Regions from separate parts of the Halomonas sp. IOP_6 genome, predicted to be linked through region 1. Evidence: predicted binding sites of a transcription regulator. Region 1 holds the regulator's gene; each other region holds the start of a gene.
The links. The regulator PhoB, encoded in region 1, activates phosphate uptake and scavenging genes when phosphate is short. The targets are predictions, from matches to a motif close to TGTCATANNNNTGTCANA.

Region 1 (4,816 bases):
TGCCTCTTGGAAAGCATCAGCCAGTGCCTGGCCGAGCGGTTCGGGGAGCAGACGTTGCAGCGGTGTACTTTCTGGCGCAATGAGAGTGACTTGGTGGCCGCCAGCATGGAGATCATTGGCGAACTCGCAGCCCACCAGCCCAGCACCGACAACTGCGACACGTTTAGTAGGCGTTGCTCCTAATGCGGCATAAAAGCGGCGATACTCGTCTAAGTCGTTAATGGTGAAGCATCGTTTGGCGACACTTTCGGGCACGCTGAACGGCCTATGGGGAGCCGCTCCAGTGGCTAACACCAGATCGTCGTAGTGGAGCTGTTGGCCATTACTGAGTTCTACGCGTTGGTTATCCACATGCAGATGTGCGACCTGGGTGTGGGTAATTAACTCAGCGTCCAGTTCTTCTGCGACGCTGCTGGCGTCACGTTGGGCGAGTTGGTCTGGCGTTAAGCGTTTCGCAAAGCCTGTAGAAAGCAGCGGTTTACTGTAATCATCGCCACTATCGGCACTAATAAGGGTAATGGCACGTGTATCACCCTGTCGGCGTAGGGCGCGCGCAAGGCCAATCCCCGCCATACCGGTGCCAATAATAATCAGTGTCGAATGGGAATATAGCGATATCTCGTGTGAGGGCATGCAGTCACCAAAAGTCGGCAGAACAAAAGCCTGTGAGGTCACCATGTTACACTAGCTTTCTGTGTATTGACCGCCTTGGAGACTTTGGTGATCGCCCCTACTGTTCGGCAAGCTTCCCTATTTCCTCATCGACTATTTCCTCACTGGCTCCCTGTTGCTGCGGCTCGCCCTGCAATGAGCGCTTCGTGGTGGCAGTGGGTGGCATCGACGGACTCCTTAACGACGCGGTTAACCATCGCAGGCGGCACAAACGCGTTTCGGGTGCAATTGTTACGTCAAACGATTGGCTTACCTCTGCGGGACGAAGCGCTAGCGCTGGGAATTGAACCGCGCCGCTATGCATGGCTGAGGGAAGTAGCGTTGTGTGTAGGTGATAAGCCCTGGGTAGTAGCACGCTCGGTAGCGCCACTTAGTCAATTACAAGGTAAGGGGTTAGAAGGGCTTGGCGAGCGTTCACTAGGCAGCTGGCTGTTTCAACAACCTGACTTGGTGCGCGGGCCACTCTACGCCACTCGCCATCAGCCACGCTTTGTCGCGGAACACTCTGCGTCGCTTTTAGATAGCGTATGGGGTCGGCGCTCAGTGTTTCAGCACAGTGGGCTGTCGCTGTTAGTGCAGGAATACTTTTTATCAACCATGGCAGATGATCTTGCCCTGTCTTCGCGCTAGGCTATCGCCAGCGTTTTCTTTTTGAGAGGTAAGCATGGACCGTTCTCTGTTGAGGCCAACGGGGTGGGCTCGAGTGGCTGATTTTTTACATTTAATGCGGTTGGATCGCCCGATTGGTACTTGGCTATTGATGTGGCCCACCTTGTGGGCTTTGTGGATAGCGGCAGAGGGCGTGCCTGGACGGAATGTTCTGCTGATCTTTATTGCTGGCGTTTATGTTATGCGCGCTGCGGGCTGCGTGGTTAATGATTATGCTGATCGTCATTTCGATGGCCATGTAAAGCGCACTAAACATCGTCCTCTAGCCACTGGTCGTATCAGTGAAGCCGAGGCGCAGTTGCTGTTTATAGCGCTGGTAGCCACTGCTTTCATTTTAGTGCTATTGACCAATTGGTTTACGGTGCTGTTGTCGATAGGTGGTGTTGTATTAGCGTTCATTTATCCGTTTATGAAGCGCTACACCCATTTACCTCAGGTGGTGCTGGGGGCTGCATTCTCTTGGGCGATCCCCATGGCATTCGGTGCGGTATTGGGTCATGTACCGTTTGAAGCATGGCTATTGTTTAGTGCTAATGTGCTGTGGACCGTTGCCTACGATACTCAATACGCCATGGTTGACCGCGACGATGACCTAAAAATTGGTATCAAATCTACCGCGGTGCTGTTTGGTAGCGCTGATCGTCTGATAATTGGTGTGCTGCAAGTGGCGGCACTTGGACTACTTGCCTGGGTAGGATGGCGTGTTGGTTTAGGTGGCTTTTTCTGGCTTGGGCTAGCCGCTATGGCTGCCACGTTTGTCCACCAACAACGATTAATTGCTGGCCGTGAGCGCGACCGCTGCTTCCAGGCATTTCTTAATAATCATTGGTCAGGCTTGTTAATTTTTGCAGGTATTGCACTAAGTTGGTGGCCAATAACTGGCTAAATATCCTCTATGTCATAGAATTGTCATCAAGTCATGGTGTTATCGTCACTGACATGTCTTTGAACTGTTTTTTTGAACTATTTTTTTAAATTAGTTTTCATTGAACACCGTGAGGCCCTGGAATGACCGCCAAGACCGTTTTGATTGTCGATGATGAGGCGCCTATTCGCGAGATGATCGCAGTGGCGCTGGAAATGGCTGACTATCGCGTGCTTGAAGCGGATAACGCCCAGGATGCCCACGCGATGATGGTTGACCACCAGCCAGATCTGCTTTTGCTGGATTGGATGATGCCGGGCACCAGTGGTATTGAGCTTGCAAGGCGCTTAAAGCGTGAAGAAGCCACTGCCGAAGTGCCTATCATTATGCTGACCGCTAAAGGCGAAGAAGATAACAAGATTCAAGGACTTGAGGCCGGGGCGGATGACTATATCACCAAGCCTTTCTCTCCCCGCGAACTGGTGGCTCGCTTAAAAGCAGTATTGCGACGTACTACCCCCCGTGGTGTCGAAGATCCTATTGAAATTAATGGCTTGCTATTAGACCCAGTGAGCCATCGTGTGAGTGCTTACGGTAAGGCGTTAGAAATGGGGCCGACGGAGTACCGCCTGCTGCAGTTTTTCATGACGCACCAAGAGCGCGCCTATACACGTAGCCAACTGCTCGATCAAGTGTGGGGTGGTAACGTATACGTTGAAGAGCGGACGGTAGATGTTCACATCCGACGTCTACGTAAGGCCTTAGGGGAAGCTCACCAGAGTCTCATTCAAACGGTGAGAGGCACTGGGTACCGTTTTTCCGCGCGGGTGTAACGGTGCGCCTGTGGAGCCGAGAACTATGGCGGATTGCATGGTTAGCTGCCCTGGGGGCTTGTCTCGGATGGTTGCTAGGTATGCCAGGGCTTGGGGTTGCTGCAGGCCTTGCCGTTTGCTTGGTTTATCAACTGCGCCAACTGCGTGCACTCTTTAAGTGGTTAACGCTCCACCCTCATGATGAACCCCCTGCTGCAAGCGGTATGTGGGGCGAACTTTTTGATCGCTTGTATCGCTACCAAAAGAGCCAACGGATTACCCAGAATCGCTTACGTGCCACCCTTGCACGTATCCAGGAATCATCCGAAGCGATGCGTGACAGTGTCGTTATGCTAGATCGACATGGTGACTTAGAATGGTGGAACAGTGCTGCGACCGAAATGCTGGGCTTACAAACGGCCCACGACCGTGGCCAGCATATTACCAACCTGCTTCGTGATCCTCGATTTATCAGCTACTTTAATGCGCGTAAATACGGTGAGCCGCTGACCTTAACGTCGCCCATCGATGAACGGCGTATCCTGCAATATCAAATTACACTCTATGGTGATGATGAACGCTTGGTAATGGCGCGAGACATTACCCGTTTGCATCGCCTAGAGCAGATGCGTCGTGATTTTGTCGCCAATGTTTCCCATGAGCTGCGCACGCCGCTAACAGTACTGACGGGTTATTTAGAAACTTACGGCGACTTGAAAGAGCAACTTCCACCACGTTTGGGCCGAGGTATTGCTCAAATGGAAGAGCAGACGAAGCGTATGCAAAACTTAGTAAATGATCTGCTACTGCTCTCTCGGTTAGAAATTGACCAAGGTGGCGAGGATCATCATGCGCTGGTGTTAGGGCCGATGCTCGACAGTATTCGCCGCGATGCGCTAGCGCTCTCTAATCAACAGCACAATGTCCAAGTCGTGCTTGAAAGTGATGCGCGGCTCATTGGCAGCGAGCAAGAACTGCATAGTGCGATTTCAAACCTAGTGTTTAACGCTGTGCGGTATACGCCAGAGGGTAGTCAGATAACACTTCGCTGGAAAACCATGCCGAATGGCAGTGCTTGTATTGAAGTCGACGACGACGGCGAAGGAATAGATCCTGTCCACATTCCGCGTTTAACCGAGCGTTTTTATCGTGTTGATAAAGGTCGCAGTACGGCTACCGGTGGAACGGGCCTTGGTCTAGCGATTGTGAAACATGTGCTGCTGAGACATGATGCACTGCTACAAATTGAATCCCACCCTGGCGAAGGGGCTCTCTTTCGCTGTGTTTTTCCGCCATCACGCGTTGTCGAAGACGAGTCCATACCGCGCAATGCTGTCTAGATGTTGTATAAGTGTGTCACGGTGTCATGTAAGTATGGTCAAATAATGCTCATGTGCCATTTGTAGCCACTTTTCCTGCCTAAGTTGAAAGATTCTAAACGTCTTATTTATTTCTTAAAATATATAAATTAATGTTTATTAACGTTTTTTTATTATTTTTTGCTTTTTGGCATGGCATCTGCAGTGTCTTAAATAAGAGAGAAAACCACAGGAACTGGTAAGCCGAAAGGCAGTCTTTCTTACCATTTAGCAGTATTGAACAGCGATCGAGGAGATGGAATATGATGTCCAAGGAATTACTCAAGAAAGCTGGTATTTTAAGTGTAGCGTTTGGTCTGGTTGCTAGCCCTGCGGTATTTGCTCAAGAGCCAGCGGATCCAGCAAACAATATTTCCCCAGATGAACAGCCTGTCGATTCTCAGCCTGGAAGCACAACAGATTCAAGTGATTATGACAGC
Region 2 (4,816 bases), on a different contig from region 1:
GTCGCAGAGTAAACGCTCTCGCCAACGCTGACGCCTCAAAGGGCGCGGGTCTTCCCGCGCCCTTTGTCTTTTTAATCTAAACCGTTCTAAGCGCGGTCAAAAACGTTTGAGGTGTGGGTCGAATTTTTTTGAACGTCGCTTGGCGTAGATAGGTCGCTTATGGTGGGTTTGAGATTGTCCCGCTAAGATAGTCATCGTTATTGGCTACGCTTTATGATTAAGGAGCTCACTATGCAGGACCAGCCTTCTGCTGATCAGGAAACGGCAGCGATAAAGCTGCCGCCGCACTCTCTTGAGGCGGAGCAGTCGGTGCTAGGTGGGCTAATGTTGGATAACCAAGCCTGGGACAATGTTTCGGAACGGTTGGTGGCGGATGATTTTTACCGCTATGAGCATCGCTTGGTATTCAATGTGATGATTCATTTGGCCGAATCCGGGCAGCCGCTTGACGTTATAACGCTGTCAGAGGCATTAGAAGCGCGTGATCAGTTGGATACGGTGGGTGGTTTGGCATTCTTAGCTGAGCTGGCCCGCAACACGCCTTCTGCCAGTAATATTCGTGCTTATGCGGATATCGTTCGCGAGCGGGCAACGCTGCGCAAATTAATCCGTGCGGCCAATCAAATTGCTGACGGGGCGTTTTCCCCGCAGGGCCGTCCTGCTGATGAGCTGCTTAACGAAGCTGAGCGACTAGTCTTTCAGATTGCCGAAGAGCGGCCGAAAACGGGCGGTCCTATCGGCATGAGTGAACTGCTAACCAAAGCCGTTGATCGCATTGATGAGCTGTTCAACCTAAAGGGTGAAATGACAGGGCTCTCCTCGGGGTTTCGTGACCTCGATGAAATGACTTCAGGCTTACAGCCCTCAGATTTGGTGATTATCGCGGGCCGCCCGTCAATGGGTAAAACCACTTTTGCCATGAATTTGGTGGAGCATGCGGTTATTGCTAGCGATAAGCCGGTGATGGTGTTCTCCATGGAGATGCCCGCGGAATCTCTGATGCTGCGTATGCTCTCTTCGTTGGGTCGGATTGATCAAACCCGTGTGCGTTCGGGGCAGTTGGAAGATGAAGATTGGCCGCGGCTGACATCAGCGGTCAACCTGCTCAAAGACAAGCAGTTATTTATTGATGATACTGCGGCGCTTTCGCCTAATGAAATGCGCTCACGCCTGCGCAGAGTGGTGCGTGAGCACGGCAATATGGCGCTCATCATGATTGACTATCTGCAGCTAATGCAGATTCCTGGCTTCTCTGAAAACCGTACCGGTGAGATATCGGAGATTTCCCGCTCGCTAAAAGGGCTGGCAAAAGAGTTTCAATGCCCTGTTGTAGCACTTTCACAGCTTAACCGTTCGTTGGAGCAGCGCCCCAACAAGCGTCCTGTCATGTCGGATCTGCGTGAATCCGGCGCGATTGAGCAGGATGCCGACGTCATTGCGTTTGTTTACCGAGATGAGGTGTATAACCCTGACAATCCTGACAACCAAGGGATTGCCGAGCTGATTATTGGTAAACAGCGTAACGGGCCTATCGGTACGGTACATATGGCCTTTATTGGTAAATACACACGCTTCGAAGACCTTGCGCCCGATAGCTATGGCGAAGCGTTCGGTGATTAACTTGAGCGTTAGGGGGGAGAACGTATAATGCTCCTCCCCGACCAAGCAGATAGACAGGAGTAGCAAATGGCAGGTGGTTTTAGACGTGGTAACCGTAAGCGTCTTCCTAAGCTGGAAGGCCGTGGGGAACTGCAGTCACTAGAGCGAGAAGGGCCATTTAAAGAGTGGTTGGGAATGCCTGACCTCTACCGTTACTTCCTGGTAGTGGAAGGGGAAAAATATAGCTACCAAACTGAAGATTCAGAACTACCGGTAACGGTAGGCGATAAAGTAGTTTTCCGTTACAAGGAAACTAAAGGCGGTAACTGGATAGATCGCAATTCGTTAGGTAAAGCAATCGACCCCTCTGAGTATCAATAATTCGACGAATAAGTTGACGTTTTGGTCAGGAACTCTTTTGTGATGTTGCCGTCATAGGCAGTTAGTGCCAAGGTAATAAAATTGTCATGGGGTATCGTCATGCTGTGCCCCATGATGATGAACAATCACAGGAGGGAGCCATGGAACTTAAAGAACTGAAGCAATTTGTTGCGGGTCACGATAATTTTGAAATACGCGTTATCACGCATTCGGGCAGCCGCTTTTATCAACTAGAGCTTGAAGATGTAGAGGGCGAGCGGCATATGTTGACCCAGCGCGGTAAGCCAATGCTGTTTCGCTCGCTAGATGATGTTTATCTTGAGCTAAAGCGTGCTGGGATTCACCGTGCTTACTTAGTGCAGCATGTACCCCAGGATGAAGTGATTGGACGCGATGCTCATTACAGTTCGCCGTTAACATCACGTATGCCGCTAGTGTTTTAACACTACAAGCATTGCAACATCCTATGGCGTCCTCACTTGTTTGCGTGACGCTTCTCCCACCATCGCCCTAGCCGTACACGGCGACGGGCAAAAAAACGATAGCCTGCATCCATTACTCCTCGCAGGCCTGGTAAGCAAGAAAGCCATACTAGCCACCGGTAGCCCAGTACCGCATAGAGGGCCCGGCTGGCATCCATCCCGATATACCAATTTCCTTGGCTATCTTTAACATGCAGCAGCCCCATCATGTCGTCAAATCTGCGTCCTACATCGGCTGCATTGAAATCACTGCTCTGAATATCCACTAGCGTGACACGTTCTTGATGGCGATGCTTTGCAAGCCAGGCGACTTCCACGCGGCAAAAAGGGCAGTGACCATCGTGATATAGCGTGACAGGTGACGTTGCGTGAAGCGTAGAGAAACGGCTCATTGAGTGCCCTTTGATAGATAGCCTTGTGTGTGGGAGGTCTGGCCGTAGCCTGGACTGGTGGGTAGTGAAGCAAGAAACTGTTCAGCCTGCTGACGCATCGCGTCACGCTTTTCGTCTTTCATGCGAGAGAGTGAGCCATAGATCAACTTCATGCGCGGATTGCGGTTCAGCTGTTCAGCGTTGGTTTCCAGAAAGTGCCAGTAAAGGCTGTTAAACGGACACGCCTTTGGACCTGTTACCTGTTTTGGAGAGTAGCGGCAGTGCTGGCAGTGGTCAGACATTTTGTCGATATATTTACCTGAAGCGCAGTAAGGTTTGGAGCCCATTAAGCCGCCGTCAGCGTGCAGTACCATGCCTAAGGTGTTGGGCAGCTCTACCCATTCGCAGGCATCGGCATACACCGCTAGATACCAGTCACAGAGTGCTTCAGGCTTAACACCGCACAGTAGGGCAAAGTTGCCGGTTACCATCAAACGCTGAATATGGTGGGCGTAGCTGTTATCGATGGTCATTTGAATGGCGCGCTGTAAACAGCGCATATCGGTATTGCCATCCCAGTAAAATGCTGGTAATTCTCGCTCAAAGCCAAGTCGATTCTCTCGCTTGTAAGTCGGCATTTGTGTCCAATAAAGCCCTCGAACATACTCTCGCCAACCCAGTATTTGACGAATGAATCCTTCGACTGCATTGATAGGCGCATGACCTGTTAGGTAGCGCTGCTCAGCGGCTTCACAGACTTCATGAGGTGTAAGCAGGCCGATATTGAGCGCCGCCGATAGTCTGGAGTGAAAAAGGAACGGTTCTTTATCGCTAATCGCATCTTGGTAGCGCCCAAAGTCGGCCAACCCATGGTCAAGGAAGTGGTTTAAATCCACCAGCGCCTGTCGGCGGGTGACGGGGAGGTTGAAGTTATCCAGGGATCCCATGTGTTCGCTAAAATGCTGCTTGGCATCATTGAGCGCTTCCTGGGTCAGTGCATCTTGGCGATGGGTGGGAGGCGATGGAAAGCTGAGCATTGCTTGAATCGGCTCACGGTTGTCGTGATCAAAGTTCCATTTTCCTCCAGCAGGTGTATCGCCCTCCATCAGTAGCCCAGTTCGTTTGCGCTGCTCCCGATAGAAATACTCCAGACGCAGCTGTTTACGTCCTTTAGCCCAGTTGGCAAAGTCATCAGGCGAGCTGAAAAAGCGATCATCTTCGATCACTTTCCAGGGTAGGGCGGCTGCTTGGCGCTGTTGCATGGCATCCCAAAGTCGCCATTCACCAGGTCTTGCTACACGCACTTCATGGCAACCGTACTGAGTGGCAATACGTTCAGCTTCCGTGATGAGTGACTGGGTATTGTCAGCATCATCAATGCGGCTGTAGTGAACGTTGTAGCCTTTATCGCGCAGCGCTTGAGCAAAGTGCCGCATGACGGCCATAAACAAGCCGACTTTATGTATATGGTGAGGCACATAGCGCGCTTCTTCGGCGACCTCGCAAAGAGCGATGACTGCGTCAGTTGGCGCATTGCGCAGGGTTGCCAATGAAAGCGAAAGCTGATCACCAAGGACTAACAGTAAAGGCTTCGACATGAGTTGGCCTGCAGTTATACAAATAATGTTGATAGTATAACTTTATGCCGCAACTTTGCCGAAAAGTGTTAAGATTTTGCCAACTATTTAAAGTATCCGAGGAGTTAGCGACATGGTCGATAGCGTTGTGAAAGATCAGCCGGGAGAAGGGCGCTTGGTCCATGCGCCAAGTGATCATCCTGCCGTTCCCCCTGCAAAAGTCGGCGTGGTGTTGGCTAACTTGGGCACCCCGGACGCAACCGACTATTGGTCTATGCGGCGCTACCTTAGTGAGTTTTTGTCCGATAAGCGTGTTGTTGATTACGCTAATTGGAAGTGGCAGCCGCTTTTACAACTAATTATTTTGACCAAACGTCCTTTTTCTTCTGGTAACGCTTATAAAAGT
Region 3 (4,816 bases), on a different contig from region 1:
TAATGATGGCATCAACACGCTGCTGAATAAGATCCTGCATCTGGCCAATCTGACGTGCGACATCGCCACCGGCATCCAGCACGACAATATCTACGTTGCCAGCGCGCTCTGCAGCGGCTTCAAAGGCGCTTTCATAGGTTGTTTGGTAACTATCGACACCGACGTTGTTTTGGGTAATGCCAATGCGGTAGGTAGTTTCGGCTTGAGCCGTCGTGATCGACATCATAATGACCGACACGGCAATAGCGGTTTTCTTGAACATTGCGTTACTCCTGACGTTTTTTAGTAATTGTTTTTTAGCCTGCAGGCTATGCAAGCCTGGGTTTGGAGCTTACTGCTGAGCTTTGTTCCAGCACAACGTGACCGAAGTATAGAAATGACCAAACTGGTTATTTTGTTTTGTTACTTGAACACGACGATATGCAGGTCATTCATCAGCAAGGTCTTAGCAGAAAGAAAAGGAAGAAAAGGAAGGAAAGGAAGGAAAGGAGAAAGATTACTGAACAGAACGACAACGGCCTCTATCACAGAGGCCGCTGGGCATACACCTACTCTAAACGTTTAATAAAACCACGCCATAGCGGCTTAACGATTTCGGTCAGGCAGATCAGCCAAGGCATTGTGCCCAATAGCACCGCTGTGCTGCTGGGACGTTGATTCTGGGTAAGCGATTTGATTATCTTCACCCGAACCGCGCTCCGCTAATGCAACACCAGAAACCAGTGCAAGAGCGATGGCAGCGACGATATTAATTACTTTCATTATTCATTCTCACTCGTTTTAATTGGTTAACTAATAAATTGAGTTATTAATAAATAGAGCGGTTAATAACTAGAACAACTCATCAATGATTGCTCAGTGACCTTAATTCCCACGGTACGTTGAGTAGCCGTAGGGGCTAAGCAGTAGCGGTATGTGGTAGTGCTGATCGGCCTCTTCCACTACGAAAGGTACTGGCACATTGGGGAAAAACGTAGCGGTGTCATGCGCTTCAAACCATTCACCGGTTTCAAACGTGACACGGTAAGTGCCTGGCAAGAACGCTTCATCAGTGGGGTAAAGGGCTGATACACGGCCTGCATCGTCGGTAGTTGCCGTTGCCATCAATTCCCAGCCCGTATCGGTATGACGCTCAAGTTCCACATCAACGCCAGGAGATGGCTGGCCGTTCTGAATATTGAGGACATGAACACTCAGCGGGTTATCAGCCGCCAGTGCTGTGGCAGCAACACTGCTAAGAGCAATACCAGCAAAAAAAGCAGACAATAGTTTCATAACAACATCCTTTTAGTGTGATAGGAGTAAAGCGGTGTTTGTGGGATTTACTGGGGTATCACGCTGTCGATAGCCGTTAGGGCACAGCCTTCGTCAATAGCAGAACCACCCGCCCCAGCAACACCAAGGGCACCAATCAGTTCACCTTCGATTCGGAGCGGCACACCTCCCCCCAACAGCAGCAATTCATCCAACGTGTTTAGGTTTGCCGACTCAGGGTCTTGGCGAGCATGTTCAGATAACGCGCGACTAGTACTGCCCGTCGACAATGATGTAAATGCTTTGCGTTGGGCGGCCAACGTGTTGTGGGGGCCGATGTTGTCATCGCGTTGCAAAGCAACCAGATTGCCACCACGATCTACTGCAGCGACCACCGCAGTGCGGCCATCGGCATGACACGCTTCCAAGGTGGCATTCACTAAGCGATTAGCCAGATCTAGCGACAGTGTCTGCTGCTGGAGCGGCCCGGTATCGGCAAGTACGCTACCGGCCAACAAGACAGCGCCAAGCAGAGGCAGGCGAGCACGTCGTGATGTCATGAAAGTCTCCTTATCAAGTGATGGCATCATCCTGACAGCTCGACCTCGTCAAACACCTGACGGCAGCATTACAGATTTGTAATGTGAAAAAGCGTCCGATCCGGCTACTCTGTGTCGATTTCGCGGGGTGACTGTATGCGTATCCTGATAGTAGAAGACGAGCAAAAAACCGCTGATTACCTGAGCAGAGGGCTTGGTGAATCGGGCTATGCTGTTGAGGTAGTTCGCGATGGATATGATGCACAGCACTACATTGAAGAGTACGAATTCGACTTGATCATTCTTGATGTCATGCTGCCCGGCCTTGACGGCTGGCAGTTACTACAAATGGTCCGCCAGCGAAGCCAAGTACCGGTGCTTTTTCTGACCGCGCGCGATGCCGTAGAGTATCGCGTCAAGGGGCTGGAACTGGGCGCAGACGATTACTTAGTAAAGCCCTTCTCGTTTGTCGAACTATTAGCCCGAGTACGTACGCTGTTACGCCGCAGCCCGCCTCGCGAGAGAGAGCATTTTCGCGTAGCCGATTTAGCAATGGATGTTTTGCGCCGCCGAGTCACCCGCCAAGGCGAACGACTTGCACTCACCAACAAAGAATTTGCGCTTTTAGAGCTGTTTCTCGACCGGGAAGGCGAAGTGCTATCACGTACCTATATTGCTTCTCGGGTTTGGCAGATGAACTTTGACAGCGACACCAACGTCGTTGAAGTAGCTGTACGGCGACTTCGCGCTAAAGTCGACGACCCCTTTCCCACTAAACTAATCCACACCGAGCGTGGCATGGGCTATGTGCTTGAGGATCGTTCCTAATGCCAGCATTAAACTCTCTAGCAACGCGCCTATCGTTACTTTTTGCCCTTGTCAGCACACTACTGCTGGGAAGTATCGGCACCTATCTCTACCATTCGTTAACCCGTGAAATAGCATGGCGTGATGACCAAATGCTGCATGGACGCCTGGAACGTATGGAGGCGCTGCTTGACGATAGCGAAAGCATCGCGATGCTTCACCAGCGCCCTCAGCTCTATGCCAACATGCTAGGCAATCGCGACAGCCTGCTGTGGGTACTTGATAGTGAAGGAAAAGTTCTCATTGAGGTTAATCCCAGCAATGTGCCCGTGCCAGAACTGCCAATGACGCCATCCGTTCGCTTTAGTGATATGCCTGAATCGATCCAGGCGAGACTGGCGTGGCACACTCTTGAGCAAGATGGCCAGCCATTAACTCTGGTCGCAGGCAAGCTGCTAAATGAGCGAAATCAGATGCTCGCTGCCTATCGGCTCAAACTATGGGTGGCATTAGTGACTGGAGCATTACTGGCTTTTTTGCTTGGCTGGGGCGTCAGCCGACAGGGGCTTCAACCGCTGCGCCGCCTGGCTGAGCAGACCAACCGCATTGACATTCGCCAATTGGATCGACGCTTGAACGTGGCTGGGGAAACGGAAGAGATCAACCGTCTTAGCCAAGGCCTGAACCGTATGCTGGGTCGATTAGAGGAAGGATTCTCCCAACTCTCTCGCCACTCAGCCGACATGGCTCATGAGTTGCGCACCCCCTTAACCAATTTATTAGGGCAAACACAACATACGTTGCGCCGGGAAAGAAGTAATTTGGAATATCGCCAGGTACTTGAATCGAATATCGAAGAGTATGAGCGCCTATCAAGAATGATCGACAGCCTGCTATTCCTAGCCCGTACTGAAAGCCCATCAAGTGATATTCCCAAGGAGCGCGTCGATATCAGGGAGCTAGTCACCCAGCTATGTGATTACTTCGAGGGCATGGCGGAAGACGACAACCGCACATTGATAAATCACACTAGTGGTAGCGTACTTGCCAACTGCGATCTATTGCGCACGGCATTAGCCAATCTAATCGCTAATGCCCTACGCCATGGACGTTCAGGAACACCTATCCGCATTTATACCAAAAACGTTGAAAACCAAATTGAGTTACACATTCATAATCATGGGCCTGTCATCTCACCAGACGATCTGCCAAGAGTGTTTGAACGGTTCTATCGCTGCGATCCAGCGCGAAGCGGAGTGGCAGGCTCAGGCGGCTTAGGCCTAGCCATTGTTCGCTCAATTGCTCAGTGGCATAAAGGTGACGTGCGGGTCGAAAGCGATGCCGAAAAAGGCACTACCTTTACGCTCTTACTCAGCATTAACGACACGCACTGATACGGTTACGACTCTCTTACTTAACACACTAACTTATTTTTTGTTATCACCTAGCATTATCTAAAAAACAAATAACAACTATCAGCCTCACAAAAACTAACGTTTTCTTAAGTTAATTTTTAATAAATTACGCTATAGTTTACTGTAACGTATGTTAATTCTTAATGATTTTGTGAGGAAATATATGATGCTACGCCTTTCTAAACCTCGTTTAGCGCCGCTATGTATCGCCGTTGCCAGTATCGCCATAGCACCCACCGTATCCGCTTGCACTTCCCTTCTCTATAGCGACGCAAATGATCACTATTATGCGGGCCGCACCATGGAATTGCCCATGGAGTTACCTTACAAGGTATCTTACTTTCCTGAAGGCACTACCTTTGGTTCGCAAGCTGACAAACATCATGCACTAGACTTTACTGGTCAAAACGCATTTGTAGCGATTAGCGTACCTGACCCAGTCTCAGGAGACGTAAAAGTAGCGGAAGGGCTTAATGACAAAGGCCTAACATTCAGCGTGCTGGCATTCGCGAGTACCGAAGGTCCCGTAGATATGGTCGACAACACACAAGCAGTGCTAGCCGCTATCGACTTAGGCGCCTGGACGCTTTCTCAGTTTGATACAGTCGACGAAGTCAAACAGGCATTAGAAGAACAACCTGTATTAGTCACTTCATTACTACCCCATGGGTTACTAAAAACACCGTTCCATTACACCCTGCATGACGCTACGGGTAATTCAATTGTGATCGAGTTTGCTAACGGCGAACAAAATATTATTGATAACCCGCTAGGTGTTATGACGAATGGGCCAGAATTTTC

Region 2: the regulator PhoB is predicted to act here: its motif matches at 2,052-2,069, upstream of K7H08_RS06365 (DUF6482 family protein).
Region 3: the regulator PhoB is predicted to act here: its motif matches at 1,834-1,851, upstream of K7H08_RS10710 (heavy metal response regulator transcription factor).

What each region holds. Positions count from the first base shown of each region.
Region 1 is NZ_JAIRBO010000004.1:137,440-142,255, forward strand. Features, by position in the region: gene K7H08_RS09015 (NAD(P)/FAD-dependent oxidoreductase) at 1-633, opposite strand, end outside; gene K7H08_RS09020 (chorismate--pyruvate lyase family protein) at 721-1,302, shown strand; gene ubiA (4-hydroxybenzoate octaprenyltransferase) at 1,337-2,227, shown strand; gene phoB (phosphate regulon transcriptional regulator PhoB) at 2,350-3,039, shown strand; gene phoR (phosphate regulon sensor histidine kinase PhoR) at 3,042-4,358, shown strand; gene K7H08_RS09040 (hypothetical protein) at 4,640-4,816, shown strand, end outside.
Region 2 is NZ_JAIRBO010000003.1:36,198-41,013, reverse strand. Features, by position in the region: gene rplI (50S ribosomal protein L9) at 1-12, shown strand, start outside; gene dnaB (replicative DNA helicase) at 232-1,620, shown strand; gene K7H08_RS06370 (hypothetical protein) at 1,687-1,980, shown strand; gene K7H08_RS06365 (DUF6482 family protein) at 2,121-2,423, shown strand; gene K7H08_RS06360 (thiol-disulfide oxidoreductase DCC family protein) at 2,456-2,854, opposite strand; gene K7H08_RS06355 (cryptochrome/photolyase family protein) at 2,851-4,431, opposite strand; gene hemH (ferrochelatase) at 4,544-4,816, shown strand, end outside.
Region 3 is NZ_JAIRBO010000005.1:29,725-34,540, reverse strand. Features, by position in the region: gene K7H08_RS10730 (sugar ABC transporter substrate-binding protein) at 1-262, opposite strand, end outside; gene K7H08_RS10725 (hypothetical protein) at 586-762, opposite strand; gene uraH (hydroxyisourate hydrolase) at 865-1,275, opposite strand; gene K7H08_RS10715 (GlcG/HbpS family heme-binding protein) at 1,323-1,814, opposite strand; gene K7H08_RS10710 (heavy metal response regulator transcription factor) at 1,950-2,621, shown strand; gene K7H08_RS10705 (heavy metal sensor histidine kinase) at 2,621-3,994, shown strand; gene K7H08_RS10700 (linear amide C-N hydrolase) at 4,179-4,816, shown strand, end outside.